3 regions of the Anoxybacillus kestanbolensis genome follow, and region 2 is predicted to be linked to each of the others. Evidence: riboswitches for the same ligand, from Rfam matches in the RefSeq annotation. Region 2 holds a riboswitch; each other region holds the start of a gene.
What was found. A riboswitch is a leader RNA that binds a small molecule or an ion and turns the genes downstream of it on or off. The one in region 2 is predicted to bind cobalamin.
Positions count from the first base shown of each region.

Region 1: linked by a shared signal. The riboswitch ahead of metE (5-methyltetrahydropteroyltriglutamate--homocysteine S-methyltransferase) and the one ahead of BO219_RS08595 (ribonucleoside-diphosphate reductase subunit alpha) in region 2 are both predicted to bind cobalamin.
Region 3: linked by a shared signal. The riboswitch ahead of BO219_RS05105 (ABC transporter substrate-binding protein) and the one ahead of BO219_RS08595 (ribonucleoside-diphosphate reductase subunit alpha) in region 2 are both predicted to bind cobalamin.

Region 1 is NZ_MQAD01000028.1:19,328-29,653, reverse strand. Features, by position in the region: gene BO219_RS12445 (sensor histidine kinase) at 1-498, opposite strand, end outside; gene liaF (cell wall-active antibiotics response protein LiaF) at 495-1,220, opposite strand; gene BO219_RS12435 (PspA/IM30 family protein) at 1,294-1,917, opposite strand; gene BO219_RS12430 (lmo0954 family membrane protein) at 1,932-2,282, opposite strand; gene BO219_RS12425 (AraC family transcriptional regulator) at 2,458-3,366, opposite strand; gene BO219_RS12420 (DMT family transporter) at 3,487-4,434, shown strand; cobalamin riboswitch at 4,530-4,719, shown strand; gene metE (5-methyltetrahydropteroyltriglutamate--homocysteine S-methyltransferase) at 4,861-7,134, shown strand; gene BO219_RS12410 (acyl-CoA thioesterase) at 7,125-7,574, shown strand; gene BO219_RS12405 (NYN domain-containing protein) at 7,869-8,456, opposite strand; gene BO219_RS12400 (TnsD family Tn7-like transposition protein) at 8,748-10,326, opposite strand, start outside.
Region 2 is NZ_MQAD01000013.1:576-10,901, reverse strand. Features, by position in the region: gene BO219_RS08650 (ABC transporter permease) at 1-579, shown strand, start outside; gene ytkD (RNA deprotection pyrophosphohydrolase) at 607-1,080, opposite strand; gene BO219_RS08640 (hypothetical protein) at 1,144-1,452, opposite strand; gene BO219_RS08635 (Dps family protein) at 1,567-2,004, opposite strand; gene ytzI (YtzI protein) at 2,121-2,261, shown strand; gene BO219_RS08625 (S-ribosylhomocysteine lyase) at 2,280-2,753, opposite strand; gene yidD (membrane protein insertion efficiency factor YidD) at 2,883-3,107, shown strand; gene BO219_RS08615 (GTP-binding protein) at 3,187-4,368, shown strand; gene BO219_RS08610 (metal ABC transporter substrate-binding protein) at 4,467-5,438, shown strand; gene BO219_RS08605 (cytochrome ubiquinol oxidase subunit I) at 5,534-6,862, shown strand; gene BO219_RS08600 (cytochrome d ubiquinol oxidase subunit II) at 6,877-7,914, shown strand; cobalamin riboswitch at 8,008-8,208, shown strand; gene BO219_RS08595 (ribonucleoside-diphosphate reductase subunit alpha) at 8,321-10,326, shown strand, end outside.
Region 3 is NZ_MQAD01000005.1:537,403-547,728, forward strand. Features, by position in the region: gene BO219_RS05100 (FecCD family ABC transporter permease) at 1-1,006, opposite strand, end outside; gene BO219_RS05105 (ABC transporter substrate-binding protein) at 972-1,928, opposite strand; cobalamin riboswitch at 2,044-2,235, opposite strand; gene BO219_RS05110 (ATP-binding protein) at 2,303-4,066, opposite strand; gene BO219_RS05115 (response regulator transcription factor) at 4,063-4,779, opposite strand; gene ccsB (c-type cytochrome biogenesis protein CcsB) at 4,870-6,045, opposite strand; gene resB (cytochrome c biogenesis protein ResB) at 6,377-7,993, opposite strand; gene resA (thiol-disulfide oxidoreductase ResA) at 8,006-8,527, opposite strand; gene rluB (23S rRNA pseudouridine(2605) synthase RluB) at 8,621-9,358, opposite strand; gene BO219_RS05140 (spore maturation protein) at 9,438-9,971, opposite strand; gene BO219_RS05145 (nucleoside recognition domain-containing protein) at 9,971-10,326, opposite strand, start outside.

The DNA.
Region 1 (10,326 bases), on a different contig from region 2:
CGCAGACATCATCATCGATGCCGCAAATAGTTGTTGGCTCACGGAATCGTGCAATTCGCGCGCTAAGCGATTTCGTTCTTCCGAAATAATTCGCTCGATGAGTTCTTCTTCGTTTTCTACCTTTTCTGTCGTTAATTTTTGGGTACGTTTCGTCTGTTCGAGCCAATGTTTTTGCAGTTTCTCAATTCTCTCCCATACATCCTCAAGTTCTTTTGCCGTATGTTGACGCGATAGCTCGGTATTTCCTTGTTCGATTTGAAACAACGCATGTTCAACCGCTCGCCATTGTTTACGCCAAAACCAATCGAACACGGCGCCAAACAACACACCAATTAGGCTGCTTGCCATAAACAAAAAAACGATAAACGGCACACCAAGCACCGTTTCGTCCCATAGCGCCGACCACTTCACAGGCGGAAATGTGAGAGCGTATGAAAGAAATAATATAACCGCAACGGTCAAAGCCAGAAGCAACCCTCCAACGATATGCCGATTCATATCCGTTTCACCTCAACGTTTCCAATCGCCATCGAGGTGATGATTTTTAGCTTCTGCTCAGCTGTTTCATATGCGGGCGTTTCATAAATAAACGTTTGATTCCATAGCCGCTCCGTTTCTTTTGAAAACATAGACACTGCCCCAAACAGTACGGAATGAACGACACTTACTTCCGTTTCGTACGGAACGAAAATGTGGACATTGCCAATCCAGCCACGAACGACGACGACCGCTTCCCCTTTCGGAACGACCGCATAGCTTAAATCAATCACTGTATCGCCAATGCCTGTTTGAATGTTCACATCGCTCCATTCATATGCATGCTCCGGTGTTTTTTGCCGACCGAACAACATGTTTTGAAAAAGCGGTTGACGAAAACCGCCTTCTGTTTCTGCAAAGGTTGTTGTCCTCTCTGGACGAATAACGATAGGGCGTCGCTTTGACTGGGCAAACTGAATGATCGCATAAAACAATAGGGCGACAAGCAAAAACCTGAATGTCACCATTGTGAACACGTGCACTACAAGACCAATGCACCCAAGCCAAAAGACGATTTTCCCAAGTTTCCGATGCCATTTTTTTCTTCCGATATAAATAAAGCCTGCTGAAAAAAGAACAGAAAAAATAATGCCTGGATGAAAAAACGCAATTTCTAGCGCCAAAATCATGAGCGCAAGAAGCACTACCCAACTAACATAGTCAGTCGTTTTTTTCTTATCCACGGGGCATCCCCCTTTCAACGATAACTCAATCAAACGAAAAAGGCGCAACAACGTACGCCTTTAGCATATATGTTTATTGCTCTTGCTGCAACCGCTTTTCTAATTCAGCGATGCGAGCGTCAATCGTATGGCGATAATAGTCTGACTGCACTTGTTGCTCGAGGCGCGCTAAATAGGACTCTGTATCCGCGAACGTAGTAAACGCTGGGCTTGCATACCCGTCTAATACGCGATTCATGCGATAATGCGCCCGTGCGATATTTTCTCGCCCCATCAGTTCCATGCGGCGCATATGCATATCTTTTAGTTGATGTTTCATTTGTTCGTATTTCTTTTCTAGTTCCAATAACTGTTCGCTTGTTTGCTCAAGCAATTGCTTTAATCGCGCCGCCCGCTCTTCGTATTGCATTTGCTCATGAGACGCAAATGCAAACAGCTCCGATTCTCCTGCTTTTGAGGCAATATCCGCCTGTTTTTTCCGCTTTTCCGCCAGCTGCACAGCTTCGCGATATTCGCGCGTAAACTGCTCTTTTAATACGTATTGCCGCTCAAGCAGCTTTCGTACTTTTTCTACTTCTTGTTCGCATTGGCGTAAGTATTCATTTAGCACCGCAATCGGATTTTTCTTTTCTTTTTCGTCCAACCATTCATGAATATCTGCTGCAATCATCGTTTTCATGCGAGAAAGTAAACCCATTGTTCTTCGCTCCTTTAATAATGTTTTTGTAGCTCCGCCCATTGTTTTTCGAAGTTCACGAACGGATCGTCAACGACTTGCACCACTTCTTTCGGTTCGTTCCATTTTTTATACACGACATACAGCACATACGCTGCGACGATAGCAACAAGCGCCGGCACATTCGACACGCTTACCATCAGCGCAGCCAAGCCAATGAGCGCCCAAACGATTTTGCCGAACGTCGAATCGGCTTTGAAAAACTTTTTGACCGCATAGTACAAAATCGCCAAGCTGATCGCTAATCCAATGAGCGGCCCGAGGTGAAACATAAGCACGAGTACCGCCATTCCACCTGCAAGCAATAACCCGATTTTTTTTAACATCCCTTTCGCCTCCTTCCTTGCTTTCATCTTACCGATTCTCATCTTTGTTCATCATGTCCCATAGCTATATTTTCAACTACGACTCAAGGCGTATTTTTAAGTAATAAAGGTCTTTTCAATGAAAAAGAGCCGCCATAAAACAAAGCGGCTCTTGTTATAGACCATTTGTTACAGTTCAATCGAACGATCTGTTTGAATTAAAGTTACTCATACGTTTTTTATAAGACAGTGGTGTCATTTTCATATATTTTCGGAATCGATCAATAAAATAACTTGTACTATTAAAACCGACTTGGTAGGCAACCTCTGTAACATTCAAATGATCTTTTTGCAAGAGAATTAAACTTTTTTGAATTCGATACTCTATTACATAATTTAGTGGTGTTTTTTTGAGAAATTTTTTAAAGTATCTACAACACTCGGAACGGCTCAATTGGCCAGCTCGGGCAATATCTTCTAAAAGTATTTTGTCTGCATAATGTGTGTGTATCCAATCTAACATTTGTTTCATTCGATGGCTCTTTAGCATTTCCATCCGCTCGTACTTTAATTGAAAACCATTCATAACTAAATTTTTCCAAATGAATGTTAACTGGATAAAGATGTCTAGTTCATAGTATAAGGATTTTTTCCGTATCAATTCGTTTATTTTTCTGACAGCATCCAAAATATTTTTCCCCCATAGTTCGTTTGGATGTAATTGTAAGTAAGATAAATTAGTCGCTTGAATATATGGAGTTACATAGGTGGCATAAAGTTCTTGTGACAGTATAAAGCTAGGCGAAACGTTTAAGCAAATATAAGCACAATTCGAATCATCCATATCTTTTGCCATATGCAGACAGCCACTATTAATAAACAACCCTTCTCCTTCTCCAACAACGATATTTTCCCCATTAACTTGAAAAATGGATTGACCCTTTATAACGAGAATAAATTGTAATTCGTCATGCCAATGGAGCGGTATATATCCATGAACGTTTTGATTAATAATTGTCTCGTAACATGCAACTGGCAACGCAACCGTCCGATGTTCAGTTAATTCTTTTAAATTTCGATCAACCATAAAATCCTTTATTTGCACACTATCACCTCAATATAGTGATATTTTTTTATTCAATCTTTGTATGATTTATAATGTATTTTGTCTTATTATACAAACTATCATAGTACTATTTTTATATTCCGAGGTGAAAAATGAATCATGAATAGAAAAAAAGGATTATTTTTAGTCATCACCGGAGCATTATTTTGGGGGATTGGGGGAACTGTATCAAAAAAACTTTTTCAGTATGGCATCGATGTAGATTGGCTTGTAACGACAAGATTACTCGTAGCTGGTTTTTTACTTTTAATCGTTCAATTTGTTAGGAAAGAAGAGCGCACACAAATATTTTCCGTTTGGAAAACGAAAAAAGCAGTTATCTCATTGATTACCTTCGGATTGCTCGGTATGCTGGCTGTTCAATATACGTATATGGCTTCCATTAAACATGGTAACGCAGCTGTCGCCACATTATTGCAATATTTAGCACCTGTTATGATTATCATTTACTCCGTTTTTCACAGACAAGCTACTATAACAAAAAGAGATGTATTGGCTATTTCGCTCGCCTTAGTTGGTTGCTTTTTCTTATTAACAAACGGTTCTGTTTCCCAACTATCTGTACCACTGCTCGCAATTGTTTGGGGTTTTTTATCTGGCATCGCTTTAGCATTTTATACTCTATATGCTGTTCCTTTACTGAAACAATATCATTCACTTGTCGTTGTCGGCTGGTCCATGGTGATTGGCGGCTTAGCACTAAGCTTTGTTCATCCACCCTGGCAAATGGATTTTAAACACTTAACCATAGAAACGTACTTATACTTAATTTTCGTTATTATATTCGGTACAATGATTGCATTTTGGTTTTATATCGAAAGCTTACAAAGTCTCTCGCCTAAAGAATCAAGCCTATTAGGCAACATTGAACCACTCGCCGCTGTTTTAACAACCGTTTTTTGGTTAAAAGAACCTTTTGGTTTTTTTCAATGGATTGGCACAGCTTGCATTATTACTATGATGTTATTGATAGCATTAAATAAAAAATCCTCCATAGCTGACCATCAATATGCATACAAATCAAAAAATTCACAAACGTTAGGGTGATTACTACATTATTTTTATGTTTTATGTAAAAATACATTAATATTTCTGTTGAAAAAAACAAAAAGTTCGTTTATTCTGAATTTTATACAATAACATAATAAGTTCACGCAACAGGTGGTTCACACATGCTGTGAATCTTAAAAGGGAAGTTTGGTGAAAGTCCAACACGGTCGCGCCACTGTGATGCAGAGCTGTTTATCACAATCCACTGTTTCATTTGAAATGGGAAGGAGATAAACAGCGATGAAGCTAAGTCAGGAGACCTGCCTGTTGTATGCACTTACGACCTACGCGTCATAGGGAGGAGTGAGGACATATGATCTTGAGGCACTTCATGTATCTCAATACGAGCTAGCTATGCCCTCCTTCTGTTTGGAAGAGGGTTTTTTTGCTTGATTGGGATATAAATAACTGGAGGTGCTTAACTTGTTCATTCGTAGTTCAAATGTAGGGTATCCGCGCATTGGTGAAAAAAGAGAATGGAAAAAAACATTAGAATCTTTTTGGAATGGGCAAATAGACAAAGATCAATTCACAAAAACAATGGAAACGATTCGACTCGATTCCATTCGTAAACAACTTGAGAAAGGAATTGATCTCATTCCGATCGGAGATTTTTCTTTATACGATCACGTGCTAGATACCGCATTTATGTTTGGGTATATTCCCAAGCGATTTCAACAAATAAACGATACGCTTGAGCAATATTTTGCAATGGCACGTGGGACAAATGGGCAACATGCGCTTGAAATGACGAAATGGTTTAATACAAATTATCACTACATTGTGCCTGAAATCGGGCAAACGAAGCCGAAATTAGTGGATAATCGCCTATTGAAAGAATACAAGCTTGTAAAAGAAACATTCAATTTAGAAACAAAGCCTGTATTACTTGGACCGATTACGTTTCTTTTGCTTTCTAAGCAATACGCGCGACACGAGTGGCGCAAACATCTCGCACAATTAGTTCCTCTTTATGTGGAATTATTCAAACAACTAAGCGAAGCGGGCGTGTCATTCGTCCAAATCGATGAACCGATTCTCGTTCAAGATATAGACGATGACATAGTCGATGCATTTCGTGATGTATATGAAGTTTTTCATCGCGATGTACCAAATATAAACCTTATTTTACAAACATATTTTGATAGCGTATCGCATTATCGTGAAATCGTTGCTTTACCTGTCGCAGGCATTGGGCTTGATTTCGTGCATGACGATGGCGAGAACATGAAAAACATAAACACGTACGGATTTCCGAAAGATAAAATATTAGTTGCTGGGATTGTAGACGGTCGCAATGTATGGAAAAGCTCGCTTGCCCAAAAAGCAACGCTCCTTCATCATTTAGCAAACGTTGCCGAACAACTGATCATTCAACCGTCTTGCAGCTTACTGCATGTTCCTGTCACGACAAAACATGAACATGCATTGCCGACGGAGCTTGCTGGGGCTTTATCATTTGCCGATGAAAAATTAGATGAAATACGTATGTTGACAGAGTATATGAACGGAAACGTAACGATCGACGAGCTAATCAAATACGATGAACAAACAAACGTTTATTTTTCCAAGTTCCGTCAATCTAAACAAACAGACGATATCACAACCGTTCCATTAAACCGAACATCTTACAGCGAAAGACAAAAAGCACAACAAGCCCATTTGCAGCTTCCACTTTTGCCGACAACGACGATTGGAAGCTTCCCACAAACGAGCGACGTGCGCCAAGCTCGAATGAAGTGGAAAAAAGGCGAATGGAACGACAAGCAATACAAGTCGTTTATAAAGAAAGAAATCGCAAAATGGATCGACATTCAAGAGCAACTTCAGCTCGATGTGCTTGTCCATGGCGAATTTGAACGTACAGATATGGTGGAGTTTTTCGGTGAAAAACTGCAAGGCATGGCATGCACAACAAACGGTTGGGTGCAATCATATGGATCACGTTGTGTGCGCCCACCTATTATTTTTAGCGATATTGCCTATCAACAACCGATGACCATAGAAGAAACAGTATATGCCCAATCATTAACGACTAAACCTGTGAAAGGAATGTTAACAGGACCAGTAACTATTTTAAACTGGTCGTTCGTTCGCGACGATATTCCACGAAAACATGTGCTGGTGCAGCTCGCCCTCGCCATTCGTGAGGAAGTATTGCAGTTAGAAAAAGAAGGAATACGCATCATTCAAGTCGATGAGCCAGCATTACGGGAAGGATTGCCTTTGAAAACAAAAAAACATGCATCGTATTGGGAAGATGCCGTTATGGCGTTTCGCCTCGCTACCTCATCGGTGGAAGAGGAAACGCAGATTCACACCCATATGTGCTATTCACAGTTTGAACATATGATGCATATCATTGATGAGCTTGATGCGGATGTCATCTCCATTGAATCGTCACGAAGCCATGGTGAACTTGTTTCTGTATTTGAAACATATGAGTATGAGAAGGGAATCGGATTAGGGGTGTATGACATTCATAGCCCACGCATTCCGACAAAAGAAGAACTAAGCGAACAAATCGAACGGGCACTTCGCGTTCTTCGTCCAGAACAATTTTGGGTCAATCCAGATTGCGGATTAAAAACTCGAAAAGAAGAAGAAACGATTGCCGCACTTCAAGTGATGGTAGAGGCAGCACGCGAATACCGCGAGCGTCTTTTAGCGTACGGAGGGATGAAATCATGGAAGTAAGCGTCGAGCAGTCAAAAACGATTCAAACGCGTCTCGTATTACCTTCTGATACGAACCATCTCGGCACGATTTTTGGCGGTACCGTTTTAGCTTACATTGATGAAATTGCGGCAATATCCGCCATGCGCCATGCGCGAAAAGCAGTCGTCACCGTTTCGATCGACAAAGTTGACTTTATTTCGTCCGCAAAAGTAGGTGACATTTTAAAACTCGAAGCATTCGTCTACTCGACCGGTCGCACATCCATGAAAGTATTCGTCAAAGTCGAAACAGAAGATTTATTTACAGGCGAACATCACTTAACAACGACATGCTTTTTAACAATGGTCGCCATCGATCAAAACAAAAAACCGACGCCTGTTCCAAAAGTCATCATTCGCGAACAGGAGGAACAAATCGTACAACTGTATCAGCAAAACAAACGAAACAACAAGGCATAAATATTTACACGAAAAAACACACGTCCGATTACATACATCGTGACGTGTGTTTTGTTAAATTACAAAAAAGTTGGGTACTGTGAAACGATAAACCCCGCATTCTTACGTTCGATTTTACATTTCGTAAAAAATAAAGTCGGGTACCACGATTTTTTTTTGCGTGACAAAAAAGTCGGGTACTAAAAATGAATAAATAAAAAATAAACAAAGAGGTGACTGAAAAAGCCACCTCTTTGTTTCCCTTAAGAGCTTTTTTCTCAAAAAATTTTCTTAAGCGATTTCTTTTCATTGGTGTTAAGGAGTGGTTTGAGCTTGTCTTCTGTTTGATATATATGTGCCATTCCAACAATTTTTAAAATCATCTTCATTTAATTCAAATACTTCGTCAACAGTATTTCTTAAATTTTCGGAGATAGGTTGTCCCTCTGTAATAACCAACTCCACAATTTTTCCTATTTTCTGAATTTCTTTTATAGGTGTGAGATAATCATTATCTGCACTAAAAATAATTGCAGTATCATAACTATTCATATATGCTCCTACTAATAAGTCAGTTGTTAAATTAATATCTGTTCTTTTTTCTTCAGAAATATATGTACTAGGATCATTAGGGTCAAATGTAATACCTGGAATTCTATTTTTCTTTAAATACCCTTCTGCATTAACAGAAATACGTGGAATTTTTTTTAAGGCATTTATAATTGCTTGCTGATGTGGTTCATTTACTGTATAAAAGTAACTTCTCAATAAATATCTATTAGGTTTTTTGTTTGTAACATTTTGGCAAAGTTCCTCTAATTTATACTTTGGACTCTGGTTTAAATAATTTTTTGCCGCATGATAAAAGTTATTTCCATCAATAAAAATCATGACCCTTTCCATATGAAGCCTTCTCCTCTCCATAAATTAAAAGGAGATCAGGAACATCTGACCTCCTAAAGAAAAAATTCGCATCAATAATGCCACGCATTATTGATAATTCAATTCAAATTAGTTTAGATGGGCTTCTACCCACCTAAAATTTAGATTTTGATATGATTTGACTCCGCAAAACATATCTCTGTTATTTTCAATTTAATTATAACCATAATATAGCAAATCGTCAAGTTAATTTTTCAAATTTGATCAAATGTTAAATTTTTCACATACTTTTCACCTGTTAAACATCTCTTTTTAAACAGTATTTAAATCAACTATCTTTAAAGAAATAAACCTCTTCACCTTATTTGAAACGTTCGGTCGAAGTCCTGCCTTTTTATAAATTTGCCATTCAATGATAGGTTGTCCCTCTTGTTTTAATTTCTCGATTACAAATTCCACCCGTCTCATTTGAAACGATTCTAAACTTTCTTCTACTTGAGAAATATAATTCATGGTTTTGGGTAATTTATCACCTTTTTTCTCAAGTAAGGACAAGTGGTTGATTTTCTTGCCAATGGCTGTCTTTGTAATCCTTGTTGGCTTCTCAGCTCCCAAATCCCATGTCCGAACAGCTTCCTTGACCATTTTTAAGATTTCTTCATCTCGCTTGTCCCAATTTACACGTTGCTTAGAGGGTTGAATTCTTTTCTTTGAAGGAGAATATTTATTAAGCCAATCACGATCATGTCGGTACAAAAACGCATAAACATCAGGTGCCATTTTTCGTAATTCCGTCTTTGATTTTTCAGGGTATAACTTTTGTAGCTCAAGCCATTTATTTTTTCTTTCGGCTAATTGGGCTTCGTATCGTTCCAACGGATCTTCTTGGTTTTCCTTTTCGATTTTTGGTAATTTCCATGGTACTTTTAATCCTAATTCGGCAGCGTACTTTTTGATTGTTGCTCGGTCCGCCTGTAATTCTTTTGATATATCTGTAAGTGAATACCCTTCGTTCACTAATTCGGTCAGTTTATCCTTCCAAACCTTACCGTATTCCTTTATCGTGCCAATACGATACCGATCATTACTGTTTTTATCAGGTCCTCTCCTTGAAAAAACAAACCCACAGTCACAACGAAATGTTCCAACCGGTTTCCCTGTATCATAACATCTGGTTATCGTTAAAGATGTAACAACTGGTTTATGATAATTGGGGCATGCGACATTTAAGCATAGCCAAGGACCTTTACCAAAAGGATGATACTGCTCTTTATTAAACAAATGATTCAAGTCGGTTTCTAAAAACAGCATGACTAGTATATGCCGTATCGGATGAAAGGACTTCCGGTGTTTTTGAAATATCATCGTTAACCAATTGGTTTCTTCGAACAATACTGGAGACTGTAAAAGTTCCAAACAGCGGTCGGAAAACTTTGAAGTAAAGCTCTGATATAATTTATCACGTTTTACAAACCCATTAGGACTGGCAAATCCTTTTTGTTTTAAAAGCTCAACATACTTTTCCCTAACGGTATTATCTTGTGTCTGGAGATGCCTATTTGTTAGCAGGGACTCCGTTATTTGAGCAATTTTTAAAAGCAACTGAAGTTCTTCTTTTTGCAACCCATCCAGGTTCATCCGTTTTCTTTCAATAAAAGGGGTTGCGATTACATATTCATGTTGGTTTTCAGTTTTTGTAGATACCGCTGTTTCTTCCAATATCGTTTCATGTTTTGGACAAATAAACACGCCAGGAGCTTGATGGATACGATGCCAATACATTTCGCCATACGTGTCCATGTCCTCTTTGATACAATCACTACATACCCAAAGGTTCGTTTTTGTTTTCACATTACTTGCTGAAACTCCGATACGGGTATGAATGGTACTC
Region 2 (10,326 bases):
ACGACCGTCACATTAACAGAGACGGTGCTGGGCTTTATCGCCGGAACGATGATCGGTGTTTGTTTTGCAGCAATACTTTGGTGGTTTCCGCGCATCTCTCACATCGTTGATCCGTATTTAGTCATTTTAAACGCGATGCCAAAAGTAGCGCTCGGTCCGATTTTAATCGTCGCACTCGGACCGAATATGACATCGATCGTCGCAATGGGAGCGATCATTTCGATCATCATTACAACGATTGTCGTTTACACCTCATTTAAAGAAGTCGATGCAAACTATATAAAAGTGCTTCGAACATTCGGAGCAACGAAACGACAGTGGTTTACAGAGGCCATTTTACCTGCCTCCTTCCCAACAATCATTTCAACGTTAAAAGTAAACGTTGGTCTATCTTGGGTTGGTGTCATCGTTGGTGAATTTCTCGTCTCAAAACAAGGACTCGGTTATATGATTATTTACGGATTCCAAGTGTTCAACTTTACGCTCGTTTTATTAAGTTTGCTTATGATCGCGTTACTTTCAAGCATCATGTATCAACTTGTAAGTTGGCTTGAAAAGAAATTAGTGAAGGGCGCATAACCCCACACGTCAAAAAGCGGTGGGGTTTTACAACATTCCCCGCCGCTGTAACTCTTGTTTTGTATATGTCCATACGCCATCTTTCATAATAAAACTAAATCGTTCATCTTTCGCTATTTCATCTGGCATATGCTCAATGAGCACAGGGCCATTTGTTTCAAAATACGACTCCCTTTGTTCCAAAGATTTAACATGGGCAAAATAAATATTTTTTACAATCGTTTCATTCGGACGGTTGACTTCATACTGTCCAATGTACGTGATCTTTTCAACGACCCCTCCCGTTTCTTCCTTTACTTCGCGAATTGCTGCTTGTTTTGGCGTTTCTCCTTTCTCTATTTTCCCGCCTGGAAACTCCAAGCCACGTACAGCGTGATTTGTCAATAACCAACGACCACCGTACCGACAAATAACGAAAACATGTTTCGGTTGCTGCGAGAAAGGATGGTCAGAAAAAGAAAGTCGAACGTTGTATCCGTAGTAATCTTGAAATACAATCATCACCGTCTACCCTCAACTGTATGTTTTCTTCATTGTACCACACAGTAAAGTTGTCGACAGCCTTTATAACTGTATGACACCCATCGTTTCAATTTGTTGTTTCGCTTCTTCATCACCAAGTTCATAAATCATTTCATACACTTTTTTCATCGCGTTGTCATACCCGTCGTTCGGCCGATCATAATGATATTGCACATATGGCACATGTGCACGCCAAAACGATTGCCAATCGGATGAATACATTTCATCAAAATACTCCCGTAATTGAATGATTTCTTCATCCGTCGCTTCAATGCGAAATTCCCATGGTGAAGCCGTTTTCACTTGTGAAATCTCACCACGTGCCACCGAAACATAATACGTTTTTTTCATCGACCCACCTCTTTTTCGTTTGTTACAGTTAGTGTGAGTCGATTCATTTATTTTCATGCAACAAAAGCACTCATCTGCGACTGAACATGCAAATAAGGTGGGGCCACTCCCACCTTATCCGAGAAACGATTTGAGCATCCATACATGTTTTTCTAAACTTTGATGAATGCCTAAAAGCATATCGCCTGTTGTTTCATCTCCAATTTCTCCTGCGTAGTCCATGCCAGCTTTCAATTCTTCAATCATCGTTTCAAAATCGCGAACAATTTCCGCTACCATTTCTTCCGCCGTTTCATTTCCTTTTGCTTCATGTACAGATGCTACCGCTAAATAATCTTTCATCGTCGCTAACGGTTTTCCACCTAGCGCTAACAAACGCTCTGCTAGCTCATCAATATGTAGAGCTGCTTCGTTGTATAGTTCCTCAAATTTCGTATGCAGCGTAAAAAACTGTGGTCCTTTCACATACCAGTGGTAGTTGTGCAATTTTACGTATAACACATTCCAGTTCGCAATTTGTTTGTTGACAATGTCAATTAATTTTTCTTTCATCCTTGTTCCCTCCTCGATTATAAACTTTCCCTTTCTTCATTGTAACAAACAAAAAATTTTTTGGAAAACAATATGCTTTCATATTAAAATTTAAAATGGAGGATGGAGGGGTATGTATGTTGCTCACTTTTATTATTTCTATCATCATTGTATTTGTCGTGCTCATTTTAAGCGTTTTAACGACCTCAAAAGCATACAAATACAAACATACTATTGATGAATTGCCGAGTGAAAAAAGTAAAGGTTCAGACATGTAACATCTGAACCTTTATTTTTTAACCAAATACTTTTTTCAATTGTTCTTTTGGCTGCGATAGCCAATATCGCATAAGTCGCTTAGCTCCTTCTAAATCGTGCAATTTCGCTTGACCGCACTCTTTTTCCGTTGCAGCTGGCACTTCTGTAACCGTCAATGCCTCATTCATCGTCGCCTCAAGCAAATCAATAATTTCTTCGACTGTTGGCGTGCCACTAACGACTAAATAATACCCCGTTTGACATCCCATCGGAGAAATATCGATAATATCAAAATGAGCGTATTTTTCAGCATGCTTACGAATGTGCACCGCTAGTAAATGTTCAAGTGTATGAATCGCTGCCGGTTGCATCGCTTCTTTATTTGGTTGACAAAAGCGAATATCAAATTTATTCACAACACCGTCGCTACCGACTTGATGAACACCACAATGGCGAACGTACGGTGCTTTGACCGCACAATGGTCTAGTTCAAAGCTTTCTACTGAAGGCATATATGTCACCTCTTTTTCAATTGTTACGTTTTTATCATACACAAAAGTCCGACTTTTTTCATCTTTTTTTGTTGGAATTGTTTCGTCCAAATATGTTACAATAAGAAAAAATAGGGGCGGGCGTATTACATGAAACATATATTCATCTTACTCATTCGTTTTTATCAACGATTTATTTCCCCTTTAAAACCACCGACATGTCGCTTTTATCCGACTTGTTCGCATTACGGATTAGAAGCGATTCGTCGCTTCGGTGCACTTAAAGGAGGCTATTTAACAATCAAACGCATTTTAAAGTGCCATCCATTTCATCCAGGTGGATTTGATCCTGTGCCAGAAAAAGAGCAAAAATAATTGCCCTTTCTCTTTTTTTTTTCGATATGATAAACGTTGTAAATCGTAATAATTACGCTTTATCAAAAGGAGGAGGAAAATGAAAATCCCTGTTACCGTATTAAGCGGCTATTTAGGTTCTGGAAAAACGACGTTGCTTAATCATATTTTAAATAATCGTGACGGATTAAAAATCGCTGTCATCGTCAATGACATGAGTGAAGTCAATATTGACGCTGAATTAATTAAACAAGGCGGTTTTTCGCGTACAGAAGAAAAGCTTGTACAAATTCAAAATGGGTGTATTTGCTGTACGTTGCGAGAAGATTTAATGAAAGAAGTCGAAAATCTCGTTGATGCTGGCAACATTGATTACATCGTTATCGAATCATCAGGCATTAGCGAGCCAATTCCTGTTGCTCAAACGTTTACGTACATTGACGAGGAGTTCGGGATCGATTTAACATCGAAATGTCGATTAGATACGATGGTTACTGTCGTCGATGCTCATCGTTTTTGGCATGATTTCGCTTCCGGTGAAACGTTATTAGATCGCAAACAAGCGATCGATGAAACAGATGTGCGTGAAGTCGTTGATTTATTAATTGACCAAATCGAATTTGCAAACGTGCTCATTTTAAATAAAATTGATTGTATTTCGGAAGAAGATGCGGACGAATTAGAAGCACTTCTTCGTAAATTAAACCCAGAAGCGAAAATCATTCGAACAACGTACGGAAAAGTGGCACTTCATGACATTTTAAATACCCGTTTATTTGATTTTGAAAAAGCAAGTCAATCGGCTGGATGGATGAAAGAACTAAACGAAGAACATACACCTGAGACGGAAGAATACGGTATTTCTTCTTTCGTATATCGCCGCCGTCGCCCGTTTCACCCTGAAAGACTTATGCATTGGCTTGAAAACTGGCCGGTTGAAGTCGTTCGTGCAAAAGGATTTTTCTGGCTCGCGTCGCGCAACAATATGTGCGGACTTCTTTCTCAAGCTGGACCGTCCATTATGATTCAAGGGGCTGGCGAATGGATTGCCACATATCCTCCACATGAACGTGAACAAATTTTACAACAAGAACCAGAATTACGCGCCAAATGGAACGATACGTATGGTGATCGCATGACAGAACTCGTGTTTATTGGAATCGATATGGATGAACAAGCCATTTCTTCTTCACTCGATACATGCTTATTAACAGATGAAGAAATGAGCAAAGATTGGTCAACATTTGTCGATCCACTCCCACCATTTGTTTCTGTTTCATAGTTTTCAAATCGTAACGATTACGATATAATAAAACAGGAGTGAGAAAGATGTTATCTGACGATCAGAAACATCTTTCTTTATTTGGAAGGAGGAGGAAGATGAAGGTAAAAACCATTTTATCCATTATACTTACGAGCACACTGCTATTGTTTGGATGCTCGCAACAAGAACAGACGAATGAATCGAAGAATGAGGAAAAAAACGATCAACTTATCGTTTATACAACTGTATACCCTCTTCAAGACTTTACTGAAAAAATTGGTGGCAAGCACGTTCAAGTGGAAAGCGTATATCCTCCCGGCGTTGATGTGCACACATACGAACCGACGGCAAAAACGATGCAACAAATCGCAGATGCTGACGCTTTCATTTACATCGGTCAAGGAATGGAAGGATTTGTTGACCGCGTTGTCGAAACGCTAGAGAATGAACACGTCAAGTTCGTGGAAGCAACAGCTGGGATGGAATTGCTTCCAGCCAACGATGCTCATGGGGACGAACATGCTCATGAAGATGAACACGCCCATGAAGATGAGCATGAGCACGGTGATGTAGATCCTCATGTCTGGTTAGATCCGATATATTCAATCCAAATGGCTGAAACGATTAAACAAACGTTAACAAAACTAAAACCGGAAGCAAAAGACGATTTTGAACAAAACTTTACTTCGCTAAAACAACAGCTTGAACAACTAGATCAACAATTTCAACAATTAGTAAAAGAAGCAAAAAGAAAAGAAATTCTTGTCGCTCATGCGGCATACGGCTATTGGGAAAAACGATACGGCATCAAGCAAATAAGTGTAACAGGATTGTCACCAACAAATGAACCATCGCAAAAGCAGCTTGCTTCGATTATTCAAATCGCCAAAGACCATGACATACACCATATCTTTTTTGAGCAAAACGTAACATCGAAAATTGCTGAAGTTGTGAAAAACGAAATCGGAGCTGATGTACTTATCCTTCACAACTTAGAAGCACGAACAAATGATGATATAAAAAACAACAAAGACTACTTCGCAATTATGAATGACAACATCTCTGCACTAAAAAAAGCTCTACAATAAGCGATCATAACGGTCGCTTATTTTTTTGTATATTTTTTCCCTTTTCAAATCAAACTAGGAAACGACAATGTATGGAAAGGGATGAACATTTCGGTATGGACCACGTATTAACAGCAAGAACGCTTTTTGGTACAACGATGGCATTTCACATTATTTTCGCCACTCTTGGCGTTGGGATTCCGCTTATGATTTTATTGGCTGAGCTACTATATCAAAAAACGAAAGACAATGACTATGCCATCATGGCAAATCGTTGGACAAAAGCGCTCGCCATTTTGCTTGGTGTAGCCATTCCATCCGGTACGATTGCAGGAGTGCAGCTCTCCCTTCTATGGCCCGGTTTTATGGAAGTAATCGGAAAAGTGATGGCACTACCATTTCAAATTGAAATTTATGCGTTTTTCGTTGAAGCGTTATTTTTATCCATTTACGTATATGCAGCTGACCGCATTTCACCAACGATGCGCATCGTAAGCTTAATATTTGTGGCCATCGGGGCAGCTGCTTCTGCCATTTTAATTACGAACGTACATGCCTTTGAAGGTACACCGACAGGCTTTCGCATCGAAAATGGACAAATTGTTGACGTCGATCCATGGAAAGCATTTTTTAATCCGAGCTTTGCCGTCACAGCCACACACGTTGTTTTATCCGCCTATATGACCGGAGCGTTTACGATCGCTTCCATCGCTGCCTACAAGATGTTGAAAAATAAACATAACGAGCGCATTCAGCTTTTTCATAAAAAAGCACTGATGCTCGGGTTAACAGTCGGTGGCGTATTTTCTTTACTCACGGCAATAAACGGACATGAATCAGCTCAACTTCTTCATGAATATCAACCAGAAAAATTAGCGGCTGCTGAAGGATTGTTTGAAACGCAGTCACACGCTCCACTCGTTATCGGTGGTTTTACAGATCGCGAAACACAAACAGTAAAATGGGGAATTGAAATTCCGTGGTTGCTTAGCTTTTTAGCTGGTAATCGCTTCGATACCGTCGTTGTCGGGTTAAATGATTTTCCAGAAGAATGGTGGCCCCCTCTATTCGTCCATACACTTTTTAACGCCATGGTCGGAATTGGCATGTTTCTTCTCCTACTTTCAACTGTCGGATTCATTTGGTATCGCATAAAGAAACAATATACATTTCCAAACTGGTTTATGCGGACAGTTGTTACTGCTGGGCCGCTCGCTCTTCTCGGCATTGAATTTGGCTGGATTTTTGCTTGCACAGGCAGACAACCATGGGTCATTTATCGCATGATGACAACGGCAGAAGCTGTAACACAATCAACAAATTTAGGAACACTTTTTCTTTTATTTACGTCCATTTACGTATTTTTACTCATCGCCGTCGTGCTCGTCTTGCGATCGTATTTTCGCCGCCATCCGATTGAACAACAGTTGTCTATACACATATAGAAAGGAGCAAGATGATGACAGATGAATTAATTGCGATTTCAATTTTATGGGGATTTATTTTTATTTACGCCGTCATGGCGACGATGGACTTCGGAGCAGGTTTTTGGTCGATGGTATATATGAATCGTCCACAAACAAAAGCAACGAAAATCGCAAATCGATATTTATCGCCAACATGGGAAGTAACGAACGTCTTTATCGTCGCCATCGTCGTAGCGCTCGTTAGCTTTTTTCCTGGGGCGACGTTTATACTTGGAACGATCTTGCTTATCCCTGGTAGTATTATTTTACTTTTGCTGACCGTTCGTAGTGCATTTCTCGTTTTTTCGCACGTTGCCCCTAAATATGAAAAAGTGCTCATTTACATTTCAGGCATAAGCGGCTTGCTTATTCCAGCATTTTTAATTAGCGTCTTGCCCATTACACATGGGTCTTTCGTTGAAACAATGAATGGTGTCAGTCGTCTTCGGCTCGATCGTCTATTTACAAGCCCACATGAGTATGCGTTTATTGCCTTTGCGATTACAAGCACACTTTTTCTTTCTTCGCTTTTATTAGCGGATTACTCAAATGAAGCGAATGAAGCGGAGGCATATGCGATCTATCGTCGCGATGCGCTTATTATAGGACCATTCGCCCTTCTCTCCTCGATGTTGATTATGATTACGATGCGAAATGAAGCACGGTGGCTATACGATGGAATGATGTCTCATTGGCCATGGCTTGTCGCTTCCGTCATATTGTTCCTTTTAGCTGGCGGGGCGCTTTTTCTTCCCCCATGGAAAAAGAAACATGGACGCGGAATACCGCGTCTTGCGGTGGGTGCGATCGTTTTGCAATATTTTTGTGCGAGCTATGCATATGGGAAAGCTCATTTACCGTATATGATTTATCCGAATGTAACCATTGAGTCGGGATTTACACACCCGAATACGTTTCGTGCCTTATTTTTGACGTATATCGTTGGTTTTGCAATTTTATTTCCAGGATTCATTTATTTTTGGCGGCTGTTTATGAAAGATCGACGCTATGTAGCAAAGGATGAAAAATAATGATTGCAAATGTTGAGATTTTTCGTTATAGTTTTAAACGTAAACCTTTTTTACACAATATATTGTGATGATAAACAAGATAATAACTATATATTGAAACCGACAAGCGAAGGTGTCCAAACGGACTTAATAGGGAATCTGGTGCGAATCCAGAACTGTCCCCGCAACTGTGTGCGCAGACGAAATGGAAACAACACCACTGTATATGTCAGCTGTTTTATGGCGCATATATGGGAAGGAATCCAAAGTAGGAAGAAGCGCAAGTCAGGAGACCTGCCTTCCTTGTATCGTTTCATATTCTTCGGGGATTGAGAAGATGAAACGATGGAAAAAGGCATGCTTTTACCATCGTTTCATCCGCTCAACGAGAGCGGATTTTTTTATTTTCTAGGGGAAGGGATGTTATATGGTGTACATAAAACAACAAACAGAAGTAAATGAAGAAACGACCCGCACATTATTGTTTCATATTTTCAAAGATTTTCCACACTTATCAAGCGAGCGATACATCGAGCGTACGATACGGTCGCTGACGTATACAAAATCATACGATGACATGATGAACAAACTCATTTTAAATGCACTTGACGAAATCACCGTAGAACAACCTGATTGGACGTTTGTCGCAGCACGCCTTTATTTACAACAGCTATACAATGAGGCTGCTATAAATCGGGGTTATGATGTATCCGACACATACCGCTACTTTTATGAGTTACAAACAATGCTCGTTGATCTCGGTATTTACGATCCGTTTGTACTTGAACGATATACGAAAGAAGAACTACAAGAAGCGGGGACATGGATCGATCCGAAAAAAGACGAGCAATTTACATACATCGGATTACGCACACTCGTTGATCGTTATTTAGCGAAAGGATATGACGGAGAAATTTATGAGTTGCCACAAGAACGTTTTTTAACCATTGCTCTTACGCTGATGGTGAATGAGCCAAAAGAAAAACGAATGGAGCTTGTCAAAGAAGCGTATTGGGCGTTATCGAACCAATACATGACGGTCGCTACACCAACGTACGCCAACGCAGGTAAATCTTACGGTCAATTATCGAGTTGTTTCATTGATACAGTCGACGATAGCTTAACCGGCATTTATGAATCAAATACAGACGTCGCGCGTTTATCAAAAGGCGGTGGAGGGATTGGTGTATATTTAGGTAAAATTCGGGCACGCAACTCGGATATTAAAGGATTTAAAGGCGTATCGTCTGGTGTCATCCCATGGATGCGTCAATTAAACAATACCGCTGTATCGGTTGACCAGCTTGGTACGCGACAAGGAAGTATTGCCGTCTATTTAGACGTTTGGCATAAAGACATTTTCTCATTTTTAGACGCGAAACTAAACAACGGCGATGAACGGCAAAAATGCCATGATTTATTTTATGGCGTATGCATCCCTGATTTATTTATGGAACAAGTCGAAAAGCGTGGCGATTGGTATTTATTTGACCCACATGAAGTGAAAAAAGTGATGGGGTGGAAAGATAAAGATGGGAATCCGCTAGGTCTTGAAGATTTTTACGATGAAGAACGAGGGTGTGGTTCGTTCCGCGAAAAATACGAAGAATGTATCAATCACCCAGAGTTAAGTAAAGAACGTGTACCTGCCATTGAAATTATGAAGCGCATTTTAAAATCACAATTAGAAACGGGTACACCTTATATGTTTTATCGCGACGAAGCGAATCGAATGAATCCAAATAAACATGCGGGCATGATTTATTCTAGCAATTTATGTACGGAAATTATGCAAAATATGAGCGCGACTACCGTAACAAAAGAGTATACGCAAGATGGTGAAATTATTATTCATAAAAAGCCAGGCGACTTTGTCGTTTGTAACTTATCTAGCATTCATCTCGCTCGCGCCGTACAAGACGATGTACTCGAAAGATTAATTCCGATTCAAGTACGTATGCTCGATAACGTCATCGACTTAAACGAAAATCGCATTGAAGTGTTGCAAGCGGTGATGACAAATAAAAAATATCGGGCAATCGGTCTAGGTGCATTTTCATGGCATCACTTATTGGCGTTAAAAGGAATCAAGTGGAATAGCGAAGAAAGCGTTGATTTCGCTGACAAGCTATTTGAAAAAATCGCTTATTTAACGATTCGAGCAAGCATGGAATTAGCGAAAGAAAAAGGAGCATATCCGGAGTTTGCAGGTTCTGATTGGCATACAGGGAAATATTTTGACCTTCGCGGTTATCATTCCCACGATGAGTTAGATTGGGATGAGTTAAAGCAACAAGTGATGAGACATGGGATACGTAATGGGTATCTCATGGCGCCTGCGCCAAACGCTTCGACATCCGTTTTAGCAAACGGAACGGCGTCATGCGACCCTGTCTTTAATCGCTTATATTTTGAAGAAAAGAAAAATTATAA
Region 3 (10,326 bases), on a different contig from region 2:
ATATGGCAAATAACGGAGCCCCGATGAACGATGTAATGACTCCGATCGGCAATTCCCTCGGTGAAACAATCGTTCGTGCCACAACATCTGCTAACACTAAAAACGTGCCACCGTACAAAAAAGAAAGTGGCAATAATTTCCGGTGATTTGCCCCACAAATCAAACGCGTCATATGCGGAATGACAAGCCCAACAAAGCCGATCGTGCCCGATACAGCTACCGCTGCGCCTGTAAGCAAGGAAGCGCTAAGTAAAATCCATAACTTTTTTCGCAACACATGTACGCCAATGTTTGCTGCTGTTCGCTCGCCAAATGAAAAAGCGTTTAACTCGCGAATATGTGTAAATAAGCCGAGAGAACCGATGATAAAAAACGGTACAAATAAAGAAACATATGACCAACCGCGCATCGCGACGCTTCCCATGAGCCAGCTAATGACTTGACGCAATTCCTCACCACTAAGGGCAACCATAAGTGAAATAACCGAGCCGAAAAACGCATTCATGATAATGCCGATTAAAACGATCGTTTCAATTCCCATATTGCGTTCTGCAAGTCGAGCAAATAATAAAACAAACAATAATGTCACGAGCGCACACATAATGCTCACGATCGGTAACGTAAAGCGTCCGAGAAACGACAAATGAAGTTGAAAAAAGAAGACGAGTACCGCTCCGACAGCAGCGCCAGATGATACTCCAATCGTATACGGATCAGCTAAAACGTTTTTTAAAAGCCCTTGGAACGCTACACCAGCAAGTGCTAAGGACGCCCCAATCAAAAAGGCGAGCACCACTCTCGGCACACGAATCGCAATAATAATTTGCGAAATGGTGGCGGGAACGTCCATCGGTGTATGAAACAAATGATGCGACAACGTGTCCCATATAGAAGAAAAGGGAATCGATTGTGATCCAATCGATATCCCTAATAATAGTGCAACGATCGCAATGATGGATGCAGTCATATAGTTATTTAAAAATGTCTGGATAAACGACTTTGGCAATTTCTTCGACCCCTTCAGCTAAACGTGGTCCTGGACGAGAAACTAAATCGGAATTAACATCGTATACGCGTTTATTTTTAATCGCAGGAACTTCTTTCCAAGCTGGGCGAGCGAGCACTTGCTCGACAGCGTTCGGTGTATAGTAACCGTACGTCGTAATAATGACGTCTGGATTTAACGCCACCGCATCTTCTTCAGTAAACATCGGCCATCCTTCTTGGTCGCCGGCTGCGTTTTTCGCATGAATGATCGTTAACATCTCATCCATAAAAGTTCCTTTTCCAGCTGTATAAATTTCTGGAGCAGGAGAAACTTCTACCCAAACGGTCGCTTCTTCTTTCACTTCTTTCGCCTTTTCAGCGATGGCATCAATTTTTTGTTTCATTTGTTGTACAACATCTGTCGCTTCTTTCACTTTTCCTGTCGCTTTTCCGATGAGTTCAATCGATGCATATACGTCGTTGAGCGACGTTGCGTTTGGTACAACAACAACTGTAATGCCTGCATCTTTTAATTGCTTTAATCCTTCTTCAGAGTTATGAGCACTCGATGCATGCGCAAGCACAACGTCTGGTTGAAGCGAAATAATTTTTTCTACATTAAACTCCATACCACCAATTTTTTCTTTGTTTTTCACATCTTCTGGATAGTTATCAAAGTCGCTGACACCAACAATTTTGTCACCAAGTCCTAATGCGTACGCAATTTCTGTATTACTCGGAATAAGCGAAACAATTTTTTTCGGTTCTTTTTCAATCGTGACATCACCAACCGCATCTTTTATGGTGACTGGAAATGCGGCTTGTTCCGTTTTCGCTTCTTGCTTCGTCTCTTTTGCTGGCTCTGCGTTATTGTTGCATGCCGCTAATCCGAGCGTCAACAAAAGCGCAAGAAGCCATACGTAATGTTTCCATTTCATCATTTTTCCCCCTTTTTTATGTATAAAAATAAAAAGCTCACCCCAAACGGAATGAGCTGGAAACAACAAAAGATAATTACTCCTCTTGTCGTTTCGTCGTCTCACTCCCCGAAGACGCGAATGACGAAGCAAAAAGGCAGGTCTACTGACTTATGCGTCATCCTACTTTGAAGCCTTCCCGTACAAATTGTACAGTGGCACGTTTCATTTCGTCAGCATTTACAGTTGCGGGGACAGTTCTGGACTTGCACCAGATTCCCTATTAAGTCTACTAGGTTGCCCGTTCGACACCTTTTTGCAACAGACATATATAATTGTCGAACAATTTTTACGTTTCTATCATAGCGAAAAATATCGTTAATAGCAACAAATTTTTTCTATTTTAATGGCAATGTAAATGTAAATGTCGTTCCTTCTCCGAGTTTGCTATGAACAGTAATTGTTCCTTTATGCGCTTCGACGATGTTTTTCGCAATCGCAAGACCTAATCCCGTACCCGATCGGCCGCGCGTGCGTGCTTTATCCGCTTTATAAAAACGTTCAAACACAAACGGCAAATCTTCTTCTGGAATGCCTGAACCAGAATCTTGTACAGAAATGCGTACTACTTCTTCGTCCGCATCGACAATGACGCGCACTTCCCCGCCTTCATCTGTATGACGAAGAGCGTTATCAATTAAGTTCGTCAACACTTGTTCAATGCGATCAGGGTCGAATGAAACGATGAGCTCATCGTTCATTTCAACAAGCAAATGAACTCCTTTTTCTTTCGCTAACGCTTGAAACTTATGAATAATGCGCTCTATATATGGTTTGAGCGGTACTTGTTCGTGATGAAGCGTTAAATGACCCGCTTCCATGCGCGCTAAATCAAGCAAATCATTGACAAGGCGTCCCATGCGCAACGATTCATCATAAATGACTTTTGCTAGTTCTTTTTTCTCTTCATCTGTTGCCGCAATATCATCGACGATCGCTTCGCTATATCCTTGCAACATCGCAATCGGCGTGCGCAACTCATGCGAGACGTTTGCGATAAAATCCTTACGTAACTTATCTAATCGTCGTTCTTCTGTCATGTCACGAAGCACCGCAACAGCTCCACGAATAACTTTACCATTGTATAGCGGAGTCATAACAATGACCCAATTGCGACCTTGTAAAGCGATTTCGGCAGCTTGTTCCTTTTCTTCCGTTACCGCTTTTTTGAACAATTCATTTACTTGCGGAGGAAGGGGTAATAAATCGTCGCGCTGCCCTTGTTCGTAGTACCATGCTTGTAAAAATCGGTCGGCAGGTGGGTTTGTAATAAGCACTTCGCCATTTCGATTGAGCGTAATGACGCCATCCGCCATGCTGCTTAAAATGCTTGCCAATTGCTCTTTTTCTTGGTTTAACGCATTAATGTGAAATTGCAGTTGCCGCCCCATTTGATTAAATGCCATTGCCAGCTCCCCAATTTCATCATGAGTAACAATCGGCACTTTTGAGTCAAACTTTCCACGGGCAATTTCAAATGCCACTTGTCTCATTTTTCGGAGCGGAGCTGTAATGCGTGTGGACAAGAAAAAGGCGAATACCGTCGTTAGTACAATCGCGATAAATGCTGCAAGAAAAATAAATTTCGTCGTTTGTTTTGTCGTTTCTTCCACCGCTTTCAACGATTGATACACGAATACAGCACCGTTTCCATCAGATATATGAAGCGGGACACCGACAATAAACAGCTCGTTATATTCATTGTTTCGCATCGTTTGATTTGGCATTAATGTTCGTTTCACTACCTTTTTTCCATCAAAAACGCGCGATAACTGTTGATCTTGTTGTACAAATGAAAGCGGCAAGTCGGCAAGCTTCTCATTCGGTGAGTACCAATAATGACGATCGTCGATAATAATCATGAGCTTCGATACGTCATCAACCATCGTCCACGCAATCGAGCGTGCAAATTGTTCATCATGTTCTGCCACGACACGCGCCACTTTCATTGCTTGTTGGGTCAGCTGATCTCCTGTCTTTTCTAAATAATATTTTTCAAAAAAACCGAGTAACAAAACCGTTAAAATAAAAAGAACAAAAGCAACGAGCAACAAAATCGTCAGCCATAGCTTACCAACGACACTACGCCATAGCGCCATCATTCATTCACGACCTCAAATTTATACCCGACACCCCAAACGGTGACGATCATTTTCGCGGCAGCTGGCGACACTTTATTTAGTTTTTCACGCAACCGTTTGACATGTGTATCAACCGTGCGCAAGTCGCCAAAAAATTCATAATGCCACACTTCTTTTAACAACTGCTCGCGATCAAACACTTTATCTGGCGATTTCGCTAAAAAGTGAAGCAACTCATACTCTTTCGGAGTTAAACTGACTTCATGTCCATCCGCTGTTACGCGATGCGCATCATGATCAATCGTTAAATGTGGAAAAACAAGCACATCCCGCGCGGTCGTATCCGTCGGTACATATGGAGAGTTGGCTGTGCGACGAAGCAACGCTTTCACACGAAGCACGACTTCACGTGGACTGAACGGCTTGACGATATAATCGTCCGTTCCTGCTTCAAATCCCTGCACGCGGTTCGCTTCTTCTCCTTTTGCCGTCAACATAATGACTGGCGTCGCTTTTTTCTCACGCAATTGTTTACATACTTCAATACCATCTTTTCCTGGTAACATCAAGTCAAGCAAAATTAAGTCATAATCATTTTCAAGCGCTAACGCTAGCGCCTCCTCGCCATTTTCCGCCTCATCAATGACGTATTGCTCACGTTCTAAATACATGCGAAGCAAGCGGCGAATTCGTTCTTCATCATCAACAACTAAAATTTTAACTTCCTTCTCCATGATGTCATACCTCCTCAATCACTATTGTACAAAACCGCCAAACTTTTTTCTACTTCTCATAAGAAAAGCGCCTTCGCAATGAAGGCGTTTTTAAGATCCAGCATATGAGTGTAAGCCAGCAATGACTAAGTTAACGACTACTAAGTTAAACATAATGATCGCAAAACCGATGACCGCAAGCCATGCGGAACGTTCACCATGCCATCCTTTCGATAAACGCAAATGTAAAAACGCCGCATAAAACAACCATGTAATGAGCGCCCATACTTCTTTCGGATCCCATCCCCAAAAACGCGTCCATGCAATTTGCGCCCAAATCATTGCAAAAATAAGCGCACCGAGCGTAAACACTGGAAAACCGATCGCTACGGAACGATAGCCGATTTCATCAACTACATCTAAATTGACATTTTTCACAAGTGGTTGTAATGCGGCTGCGATACGTTTGCGTAAAACAAGACGAAGCAAGCCATATAACGCAAGACCAGAAAATAAAGACCAAATGACCGTATTTAACTTGCGCGCATTAATGATAGCCGGCGTGTCAACAAGCGGTGTCATGCGCCCATCCGTTTTTAACACGCCTTCATGCGGACCGACAAGCGCAGGCATATGATATACCATTTCATCTTGCTTTCCGTTTTTATCGATCCATTCAAACGTTGCTTCATAGCCCGCCACGCGAAACGACGTTGTCACGATAACAAAACCAAGCGTACTAATTAAGAAAAATAATACGAATTCAAGCCAAAACGTGCGCTTACTCGGCTTTGATTGATCGACAACGCGAATTAAATAAATGAGTCCCGTAGCAAAACTAATCGCTAAAATCGCTTCTCCAGCTGCTGCTGTCGTCACATGAATATGCAACCAATCGCTTTGCAAAGCTGGAATGAGTGGAGAAATTTCACGCGGAAACATGCTCGCATAAGCAATGACTAAAATCGCAATCGGTAAAGTAAATAAACCGAGTAAGCTTGTTCTGTAAATAAAATAAATGACGATAAAAGCGCCAACGAGCATCATGCCAAAAAACGTTGTAAATTCAAACAAATTGCTGACAGGCGCATGGCCAGCGGCGATCCAGCGTGTAATAAAATAACCGAGCTGGGCAACAAAACCGATGATCGTAACCACAATACCAAGCGTCGCCCAACGATCAAGTCCCTCTTTCTTTTTGACACGAATCGCGCCACCAAAGAAAAGTGTCGCAATTAAATAAAGAACAAATGCTATATATAGTAATGTACTACTTAGTTGAACCACATTCTTCCCGTTACAGAAAACTTACAAGACTGTTTCCTTCCTTGTTCATCGCGCCCGATCTCGCGAAAAGCTACTCTCGTTTCTTTGGCGCCCCGAAGTCAAGTTTCTTGATGTTTTCCGTTTTTCTGTAACGGTATTCACCTCCCTCTGTTTCAACTTTATTCTTTTCGTACTTTCGCAATAGTCCTCGCTTTTTGCTTATTGTTGGGCAGAAGCATGACTTTGTACGTGCGAATCATCTTCTCCCAGCCCTTTTTGACTTTTTTACATAAAATGATCACCAGATTTTTATAAATATTTATACATTTATCATGAACAGTCAAAAATCCCCTTATGACCGCTTGTCCGTTTGATCGATCGGCATGACAAACGGCGTATCATGAAATATGCTTTCAAGCTCTTTTTTCAGTCCAAACCAGTTTTTATTCGTATGCGCAGCAATAAGCACTTCTTCATTCATTCGGCGAATCCATACGCGACGATGATTCCAATACATTCCTTGAATAAGGCCGATCATAAAAATCGCGCCACCAACGCCTAAAATCCAGAGTGTAAAATCGCGTCGCACCGTTAATGCTGATACGTTTCGCGTTTCAATTTCTGCAAACGCCATTTTATACTTGTTGTCGCCGAGCGGTTCAATCGTTTGACGAATGGCAGTAAAGCTCACTTCCCCTTTTGGACGGTCTGGGGCAAACATTTTAAATACGAACGCTGGATTGTTCGGTACTTTCGAACGCGTATTTGGATTGCCGTTTTCATCAAAATAAAAATCTGGAAAATAGCTTAATAGTTGAACTTTATACCCATTACCAAGATCATATTCTTTTTCAGGTTGAATTAAATCAATCGTAATCGTGCCAAACGATTTGTTCGTTTGTTTATCTGTCAAATGAAACGACATGCTTTTTAATTCATCTAGCTTAAAATCAACTTGATATAACGCGTAATGATCATGTTTTAACGGTTCGTTGACACGAATCGAAAAACTTTTTATTTTTTTAAGCTTCGGCTCTTCGCCCGAAATGACAGGACCGATACGCTCGTACAATACGACGTCCGTTTGATAGTTTTTCGCCATCATTCCGTTACCGACGCGATCAATCGCCGCTTGAAACGCTTCTTTCTCTTTTCCTTTCTCATACACTTCAAAAATAAACTTTTTATTTTCTAAAAAATATTTTCCGTTCGTTCCCGGAATTTCTTTTATTTCTCCTTCACGAATCCACATATTTTCATCGACGTACATGCCCGGAACGAAGCGAAGCATCGCACCGATGAGAAAAATGATAAGTCCTATATGATTCACATACGGTCCCCAACGGGAAAAACGCCCTTTTTCTGCTAAAATGTTTCCGTTTTCTTCACGAACACGATACCCTCGTTTTGTTAGCTTGTCCATGACGCTTGGCAATGCCTCTTCATAATTCGTTACTTGTGAGCGACTAAATAGCCGTTGGCGTTGCAAAAATTGTTCATTGCGCGTCACCCGTTGATTGTTTAACGCACGATACAGTGGCACGACACGGTCTAAACTACAAATGACAAGCGATACACCAATGAGTGCAATAAGCAGCATATACCACCATGAACTATACAAGTCATGGAAGCCGAGCGCATAATACCATTTTCCGAGCCAACCGTATTGTTGTTCATAATATTCAGCTGGAGATACTGTTGGCGGAATATACATTTGTTGCGGATAAATCGTGCCAATCGCGGAGGCAATTAGCGTAATTACAATGAGCCAAACCCCAACTTTGACAGATGAAAAAAAATTCCAAATTTTATCGATGATCGTTTTGTTGTACGTTTGCGAACGGCGTGCGCTCCCTTCATAGCGCATATCTAATAATGTTGGCACTTCTTCAAGCGGCTTGCCACACGCTTCACAAAGCACCGTTCCGATCGGATTAACATGTCCGCATTCACATTTTACTTGTTCCATGTTGAAAACCCCTTACGGCTTAATTCGCTCCATATGTTTTTTCACATCTTCTTCCGTCATCGTTCCTGTGATGATATCTACAACTTTTCCATCTTTGTCGATTAAAAATGTCGTTGGCAATGGATTAATATCGTATGCATTCATCACTTGATCTTGTTGATCAATCACAATTGGGAACGTAAGCTGAAAGCGATCAACGAATGTTTGTACCGTCACTTTCGCCTCACCAACATTGACCGCAATCACTTCTACTCCCTCATTTTTATATACGTCGTATTGTCTATTAATGTATGGCATTTCTTTTTCACACGGTTTACACCAAGTTCCCCAAAAATTTAAAAACACACCTTTTCCTCGGTAATCAGATAGTTGAACTTTGTTGCCGTTTAAATCCGTTAGTACGAAATCCGGCGCTGAATCACCAACTTGGATCGCCTTTTTGTCAACAAATACATTGGAATAAATCGTATAGCCAATAGCTACAAGCATCATGGCTAAAATGATCGTTCGAAGCCAAAATCGCTTTTCTTTCATCGCCAACTCTCCTATAAACCGTTTTCATCAATCTCATTATACAAGTTACTACTATACAAATAATGAAAATGATTTGAACAAATTGTGACAAAATTATGATGGAAAAGGCGAACCAGCTAGCGCTAACGTGCGCAATCGTTTCACTTCATGCGGTGATAGCTCGCGATAGTCTCCAGGATTGAGCCCTTTTAAATCTAAAAAAGCGTAGCGTTCTCGTTTTAATTTCAATACAGGATGACCGATGGCTTCAAACATGCGACGCACTTGACGATTGCGTCCTTCATGAATGTGCAGTTCAACAATCGCTGTTTGTTTTCGTTTATCGATCGATAACACTTTCGCTTTCGCTGGTGCCGTTATCCCATCTTCTAACATCACACCTTTTTCAAGCTGTTTTATTTTTTCGCGTGCAGGTATTCCTTTTACTTTTGCGATATACACTTTTTCAATTTCATAACGCGGATGCATTAATAAATTTGCAAACTCACCATCGTTTGTTAACAACAATAACCCCGACGTATCGTAATCTAGACGTCCGATCGGATAAATGCGTTTGTTGACATGTTTGAAAAAGTCGGTCACTACTTTTCTGCCCTTTTCATCTTTTACGCTCGAAATGACGCCACGTGGCTTGTACAACAAATAATATACCGGCTCTTCACGCTCAAGCGGAATGCCGTCTACTTCAATGCGATCTTGTGGGCTTACTTTCACCCCAAGTTCTGTTACGACTTTTCCATTTACTTTCACTTTTCCTTCGACGATTAATTGCTCTGCCTTTCTTCGTGATGCCACACCGGCATGAGCAATTACTTTTTGTAATCGTTCCATTTCATTCACCTCACTATATAGTTTTACCACATTCAGTACAGGAGTTCAAAAATAAGAAAAAGCGATCATATCGACCGCTTCATTTTCCAAACATCCATAACACAATAAGAAATGATACGATAAAGCTAACGAGATCGGCAAGTAAGCCAACTTTTAGAGCATCGCCCATTTTGCGAATGCCGACAGCACCAAAATAAACGGTCAGCACGTATAACGTCGTTTCTGTACTTCCTTGGATCGTGGAGGCTAACCGCCCGATAAATGAATCTGGTCCGTATGTTGCGATTAAGTCCGTCACAATGCCGAGCGATGCCGTTCCTGAAATCGGACGGATGATCGCAAGCGGAACGACTTCAGACGGCAGTCCGAGCGGGACGATGAACGGTTTTATATATGAAATAAAAAAATCAAGCGCACCGGAAGCGCGAAAAACGGAGACAGCAACGAGCATACCAACTAAATACGGAATGAGAGAAAAAGCGATTTGAATTCCCTCTTTTCCCCCTTCAACAAACGCCTCATACGTCGGCACACGCTTGTACGTTCCATGCAACAAAATGCAAGCGATTAAAATAGGAATAAGCCAAAGCGATAAAAATTGAATAACGTGCATCACAGTCCTCCTTTTTTCCGCCTCCGTATGTAAAACGCGCGGTCAATCATAATCGCTGATATCGTGGCAATAAGGGAAGCGACAAATGTCGTGCCAATAATTTCTCCAGGTGAAGCTGATTGATATGTCATGCGAATCGATATGACCGTCGCGGGAATAAGCGTAACGCTTGCGGTATTTAAAGCGACAAACGTAATCATCGAACGGCTCGGTTCATCTTTTTGACCGTTTAGTTGCTTTAATTGCTCCATCGCTTTAATGCCAAGTGGTGTCGCAGCATTCCCTAACCCGAACATGTTTGCCACCATATTTGATAATATATACCCAAGCGCGGGATGGTCAGGCGGCACTTCCG